One region of the Bacillus sp. N12A5 genome, then DNA from elsewhere that is predicted to be linked to it. Evidence: riboswitches for the same ligand, from Rfam matches in the RefSeq annotation. Region 1 holds a riboswitch; the other holds the start of a gene.
The links. A riboswitch is a leader RNA that binds a small molecule or an ion and turns the genes downstream of it on or off. The one in region 1 is predicted to bind lysine.
Positions count from the first base shown of each region.

Region 2: it holds a riboswitch for lysine, as region 1 does, so the genes downstream of both, MOC09_RS14780 (amino acid permease) here and MOC09_RS10580 (aspartate kinase) in region 1, are expected to answer to the same signal.

Region 1 is NZ_JALAMR010000008.1:241,716-245,138, forward strand. Features, by position in the region: gene uvrC (excinuclease ABC subunit UvrC) at 1-1,737, shown strand, start outside; lysine riboswitch at 1,802-1,981, shown strand; gene MOC09_RS10580 (aspartate kinase) at 2,108-3,337, shown strand; gene MOC09_RS10585 (YslB family protein) at 3,381-3,423, opposite strand, start outside.
Region 2 is NZ_JALAMR010000012.1:167,850-171,272, forward strand. Features, by position in the region: gene MOC09_RS14775 (DMT family transporter) at 1-243, shown strand, start outside; gene MOC09_RS14780 (amino acid permease) at 326-1,735, opposite strand; lysine riboswitch at 1,838-2,017, opposite strand; gene sspJ (small acid-soluble spore protein SspJ) at 2,134-2,274, opposite strand; gene MOC09_RS14790 (metal-dependent hydrolase) at 2,440-2,922, shown strand; gene MOC09_RS14795 (LTA synthase family protein) at 3,021-3,423, shown strand, end outside.

The sequences.
Region 1 (3,423 bases):
CCCGATCAGCCCGGGTGTTATCTCATGAAGGACCGGCAGCAGACTGTGATCTACGTAGGAAAAGCAAAGGTGCTGAAAAACAGAGTGCGCTCCTACTTCACCGGTTCTCACGATGCGAAAACACAAAGGCTTGTGACGGAAATCGAGGATTTTGAATATATCGTGACGTCCTCCAATCTTGAAGCGCTTATTTTAGAAATGAATCTCATCAAAAAGCATGATCCGAAATACAACGTCATGCTCAAAGACGACAAAACCTATCCTTTCATAAAACTCACCCATGAACGCCACCCAAGGCTGATTGTCACCCGCAATGTCAAAAAAGACAAAGGGCGCTATTTCGGGCCGTACCCGAATGTACAGGCAGCAAGGGAAACAAAAAAACTGCTCGACCGGCTGTATCCACTCAGAAAATGCTCCAAGCTGCCGGACAGAGTGTGCCTTTACTATCACCTGGGCCAATGTCTCGCTCCGTGCGTAAAGGACATTTCCGAAGAGACGAACAGAGAGCTGGTTGAGAGCATTACCCGTTTCTTAAAGGGCGGCTATAATGAGGTCAAAAAAGAACTTGAAGAGAAAATGCGTGAAGCTGCCGAGAATCTTGAGTTTGAACGGGCAAAAGAGTTTCGTGACCAAATCGCCCATATTGAGTCAACGATGGAAAAACAAAAAATGACGATGAACGATCTAGTCGACCGTGACGTATTTGCCTACGCATATGATAAAGGCTGGATGTGCGTACAGGTCTTTTTCATCCGCCAAGGGAAGCTCATTGAACGCGATGTCAGCATGTTTCCGCTCTATCAGGAAGCAGATGAAGAGTTTCTTACATTCATCGGGCAATTCTATTCAAAAAACAACCACTTCCTTCCGAAAGAAATTTTGGTGCCGGACAGCGTAGATCAATCCATGATTGAGCAGCTGCTGGAAACAAACGTCCACCAACCTAAGAAAGGCCCGAAGAAAGAACTGCTCATGCTGGCCCATAAAAATGCGAAAATAGCGCTGAAAGAAAAATTCTCCTTAATCGAACGGGATGAGGAACGTTCCATCGGTGCTGTGCAAAAACTGGGAGATGCATTAAATATTTATACGCCTTACAGAATTGAAGCGTTTGATAACTCAAACATACAGGGGACAAATCCGGTTTCCGCGATGATCGTGTTTATCGACGGCAAACCGAACAAAAAGGAATACCGCAAATATAAAATCAAAACCGTTACAGGGCCGGATGATTACGGTTCGATGAGAGAGGTTGTCAGAAGACGCTATACGAGAGTGCTTCGTGAAAACCTGCCGCTGCCTGATCTGATCATCATCGACGGAGGAAAAGGGCAGATCAATGCTGCAAGGGATGTCATTGAAAATGAACTCGGCTTAGATATCCCGATCGCCGGTTTAGCGAAAGACGAAAAGCACAGAACCTCAAATTTACTGATCGGGGATCCGTTGGAGGCGGTGTATCTGGAGCGAAACAGCCAGGAATTTTACCTCCTGCAGCGGATTCAGGACGAGGTGCACCGTTTTGCGATCAGCTTTCACAGGCAAATCCGCGGAAAAAGCGCGTTTCAATCCGTATTGGACGACATCCCGGGTATCGGGGAGAAAAGAAAGAAAATGCTGTTAAAGCATTTCGGTTCCGTAAAAAAAATGAAGGAAGCAAGCCTTGAGGACATCAAAAAAGCGGGCGTTCCCTCAGCGGCGGCTCAACTTCTTTACGAAAAATTGCAAAAATAATGTTGTCCTTTTAAAAAAGATCTGATAAAATGTGAACTAATTTCAAAGTTAGATCGTGTTATATGGTGAAGATAGAGGTGCGAACTTCAAGAGTAAGCCTTTGGAGAAAGATGGATTCTGTGAAAAAGGCTGAAAGGGGAGCGTCGCCGAAGCAAATAAAACCCCATCGGTATTATTTGCTGGCCGTGCATTGAATAAATGTAAGGCTGTCAAGAAATCATTTTCTTGGAGGGCTATCTCGTTGTTCATAATCATTCATGATGATTAATTGATTAGCAATGAGAGCAATTCCTCTCATTGCTTTTTTTATTGTGGACAAAGCGCTCTTTCTCCTCACCCGCACGAACCAAAATGTAAAGGGTGGTAATACATGGGTCTTATCGTACAAAAATTCGGAGGGACTTCCGTCGGCTCAGTCGAAAAAATTCAAAATGCGGCAAACCGCGCGATTGCTGAAAAACAGAAAGGCCATCAAGTCGTTGTTGTCGTTTCGGCTATGGGAAAATCCACTGACGAATTGGTCAGCCTTGCAAAAGCAATTTCTGACCAGCCGAGCAAACGTGAAATGGATATGCTGCTGGCTACAGGCGAGCAGGTTACCATTTCCCTGCTTTCAATGGCACTGCAGGAAAAAGGCTATGACGCTGTGTCCTATACTGGCTGGCAGGCGGGAATCCGCACGGAAGCCGTTCACGGGAACGCCAGAATTACAGATATCGACACTTCGGTTTTAGCAGATCAGCTTGAGCAAGGAAAGGTTGTTATTGTCGCAGGATTCCAAGGCATGACGGAGGATTGTGAAATCACGACATTGGGCCGGGGCGGTTCAGATACAACAGCAGTTGCTTTGGCTGCCGCATTAAAAGCGGATAAATGTGACATTTACACAGACGTGCCCGGAGTGTTTACAACCGATCCGCGCTATGTGAAATCAGCGAGAAAGCTTGCCGGCATTTCATACGATGAAATGCTCGAGCTAGCCAATTTAGGCGCCGGCGTTCTTCATCCGAGAGCCGTTGAATTCGCAAAAAATTACCAAGTGCCTTTAGAAGTGCGTTCAAGCACAGAAACAGAAGCGGGAACATTAATTGAGGAGGAATCATCCATGGAGCAAAATTTAATTGTCAGAGGCATTGCGTTCGAAGATCAAATCACACGGGTAACCATTTACGGGCTGACTGGCGGCCTGACAACTTTGTCTACTATTTTTACAACGCTTGCCAAAAGAAACATTAACGTGGATATCATTATCCAAACGCAGGCCGGAGACAATCAGACCGGAATTTCCTTCTCTGTCAAAACAGAAGACGCAGACCAAACCGTTGCGGTGCTTGAAGAATATAAAGACGCGCTTGAATACGAAAAAATTGAGACAGAAAGCAAATTGGCTAAAGTCTCCATTGTCGGATCCGGGATGGTCTCAAACCCTGGTGTAGCGGCTGAAATGTTTGCTGTACTGGCGGAAAAAAACATTTTAATCAAAATGGTCAGCACATCTGAAATCAAAGTGTCAACAGTGGTAAGCGAAAATGACATGGTGAAAGCAGTCGAAGCGCTCCACGATGCATTTGAGCTTTCAAAACACCCTTCAGCTGTGTAATGGCAATCAAAAAGGCGGGACTATGCAGTCACCGCCTTTTTGATTACACTGGGTCTTTCATATCCCATTTCACAGTCAGAACCACT
Region 2 (3,423 bases), on a different contig from region 1:
ATGTATTTGCTTCTAACTGTTATGGCTGTACCAAGAATCGGGGTCATTGCAACGAATATTGCTGGGATTATTGGCCAGCTTGTCATTGGATTGATTATTGACCATTTTGGCTGGTTTAATAGTTTAGCCATACCTTTAGATTTGAAACGTTTTTTTGCATTACTCTTTATGTTGATTGCCCTTTATTTTATCTATAAAGGAAATAAACGCCCAAACGATGAAAAACAAACACAACGTAAATAAAACGCTGCAATCGATATTGCAGCGTTTTTCATTGAAAAGAAAACCTATTTAGAAGCTAAACAAGATGTACCTTTTCGGATTATTATGCTTGTTTTTCTTTCGAGAATTTCTTAATCACAAACGGATAAATCGCCAGACCGACAAAGAACAATCCGATGCCGAGAATAAATGTCGTTAAATCTGCTGTGCCTGTTACGATAACAAACACTGAGTACGCACACGCTAATATCGCAATCAATCCGTCTTTTACACGGGAGCCTTTCAGCTGGTCATACGTTTCGCCTTTGATGACAAGCTTTAAGCTGTAGATCGCTGATACCAAATACGGAATTAAATACGCAAGCGTTGCCGCTGTCGTTAAAAACGTAAATGCGTCACTTATTGTCCGGGAAATAACCGAGAAAATGAAGACCTGTGACATAACGTTTGTAATAATCAGTGCAATAACCGGACTTCCCTTTTTATTCGTTTTTGCAAAGAATGCCGGGAAATCCCCTGCTTTAGCAGCTTGATATGGAACCTCTGAGCCAAGCAAAATCCAGCCGAGCATCGTTCCGAATAAACAAAGAATAGCCAAAAGTGCCATAATCACGCTTCCCGCGTTACCGACAATCGCATACAGCACATCAACGAAAGGTTTTTCAGAGCCGACAAGCTTATCATGCGGCAGAACACCCATCGTAATTAAAGTGACAATAATATAAATGCTTAAGGCAATCAGCAAGCCGGTAATTGTCGCCCGTTTTACATCACGCTGAGAGCGTGCACGGCCGGATAGGATTACCGCTGATTCAATTCCGACAAACGCCCACAGTGTAGAAATCGCGGCGTTATGCACCTGACCGCCAATTCCAATGTTTGTGCCGTTTTCTCCTTGAACCGGAAAATAAAAATGATCGAATAATGTTGTTTGAAACACAAACAATCCGGCAACGATAAAGAAGACAAAACCTAAAACTTTAGAAAGCGTTGTAACAAAGTTCAATTTACTTGCACCGTTAATGCTTGCAACGAGAATCGTGTGCGTTCCCCATAACAGGATCGTACATACAGCAAACGTCAGCAATTGGCCGAGTGTCACCTCTTGCCCGCCGATCGAAAACATTTCACGTTTATCAACCAAGATCGGGAAGAACGAAGTCAAGTAACCGGCGAGACTTGTGATGATCGCCACGTTACTGATCCAGCTCGCTACCCAGTAGCCCCATACCATTGTGAAACCGGCAGCGTTCCCTTTCTTCGGATCAGAGAACAGCGCTCTTGCATAACTTTGCGGTCCCGCTGTCAGCTCAGGCTTGCGGATGGACAAGTGCCCAAAAACAAGCGCGATCATCAGCACACCGGCACCTGTCAAAAGCCAGGCGGACGTCGCGCCAAACGGACTCGCGATTGAAGCAAGCGAGCTCGGCAGGGAGAAAATTCCTGATCCAACCATATTTCCAACGACAAACGCCGTTAATAACCAAAAACCCCATTTTTTTGTCTGTTCCATTCCAGTACCTCCATGATTCTTTGTACGGACCAGACCCCGAGATCATATAAACGCAAAAAAGCCTGAACAAAAGTCCATGCTTAAAGAAACACACACCCTTGATCTCCGGATAGCCCTCCGCGAAAAAGCACGCGGCAGTCCTGCACTTATTCAGATACAGTCCCAGCATAGAGAAGGATCGGCTTTCTCCACACTTCGGCGCTGATGCCTTTTACACATGTTTAACAGCCCCTGTCAGCCTGGCATGTGTGACTCATCATCCGCGCAACCTCTACCTCACTGAGAAAGAGTGAGGATTTAATTATTCAGTTACTCCCAGAAGGTTATCAAAGAAAGGATGATCTGTCAAAGGGAACAGATGGAAAATACGGATAGAGCCAAGCTCTATCCGCATGTGGTTATCGATTATTTTTCTTTTTCTGCACAGCTTCTTGAAGCGGATCATCTTTTAGAGCTGAGCCCGCATCTTCAAGAGCTCCCTGGATTACGTTTTTCTCTTTTTCGGAACGTTTTCCTTTATCTTTATTAAAGAAACCCATTCGAATCACCTCTTTTAGAAAAATAGGTACATGCTTAAGATGCCTTTTTCCTTAAAAATTATGCGGGAAATTTTTATCGTCCAAAGTCCTGTTGATCAAACATACATTCTCTTGATATATTTGTAATTCAGAGATTTTTGCAAAAGATAAAAGGAGAAGCGGGAAATGACAGGAAAAACACACATCATGGGAGGCATCGCTTCTTGTACGGCAGCGGCTTATTATTATGGATTTGATCCAGTGCTTATGGCTGCGTCCGGCGCGGTTGGAGCATTAATTCCCGATATCTGCCACACACAAAGCAAAATCGGGAGAAGATTTCCTATCTTATCGAAAGCGGTCAGCTCCATTTTTGGCCACAGAACCTTTACGCACAGCTTGCTGTTTCTGCTCATCATGTTTTTTATCACAGCCACATATATTCCAGATAAAAACATATCGGCCGGGCTGATGATCGGAATGGCGAGCCACTTAATCCTTGACGCCTGGACGGTGAACGGAATCAAATTATTATTCCCTTCTACGATTCGCGTGCGGCTCCCATTATATATGAAGACAGGCAGTTTTTCTGAGCAGCTTGTGTTAGCCGGCTTGACAATTGCTTCATGTTATTATTTTTATATGCTGTTCCATGGGCGCATGTTTTAAACATAAGTGCTAATACTTGTCTGAATGGACTGTTTTTAGTAGGTTTTACATAAGAAGCATTTCATGCAGAGATCAAGAAAACGTGAGGAGTCATATTGATGAAAGGAACCTTTTTTCACAATCAGCGTTTTTTATGTTTTTCGATTGTATTCATGTGGATCAAAACGTATGTGATCTATAAACTGGGCTTTGATTTGCAGATCGATACTCTGTTGGAGGAGCTGATTTTGCTGACCAACCCGCTCAGCTTTATCCTCCCTTTATTCGGGATCGGCCTGCTTCTGAAAGAAAACAAGCAGCGGGTCTTTTTGCTGGTTGCCAATTTGGTTCTGACTGTTATCTTGATCTCCAATACGATTTTTTACGGCTTTTATATCGATTTTATTACCATCCCGGTTTTATTTCAGGCCAGTAACATGAGCGATATGGGCAGCAGTGTAAAAGAACTGTTCAATCCTCTGTTTATCGCCCTATTTGCGGATTTGGCTTTTCTTCTGCTGC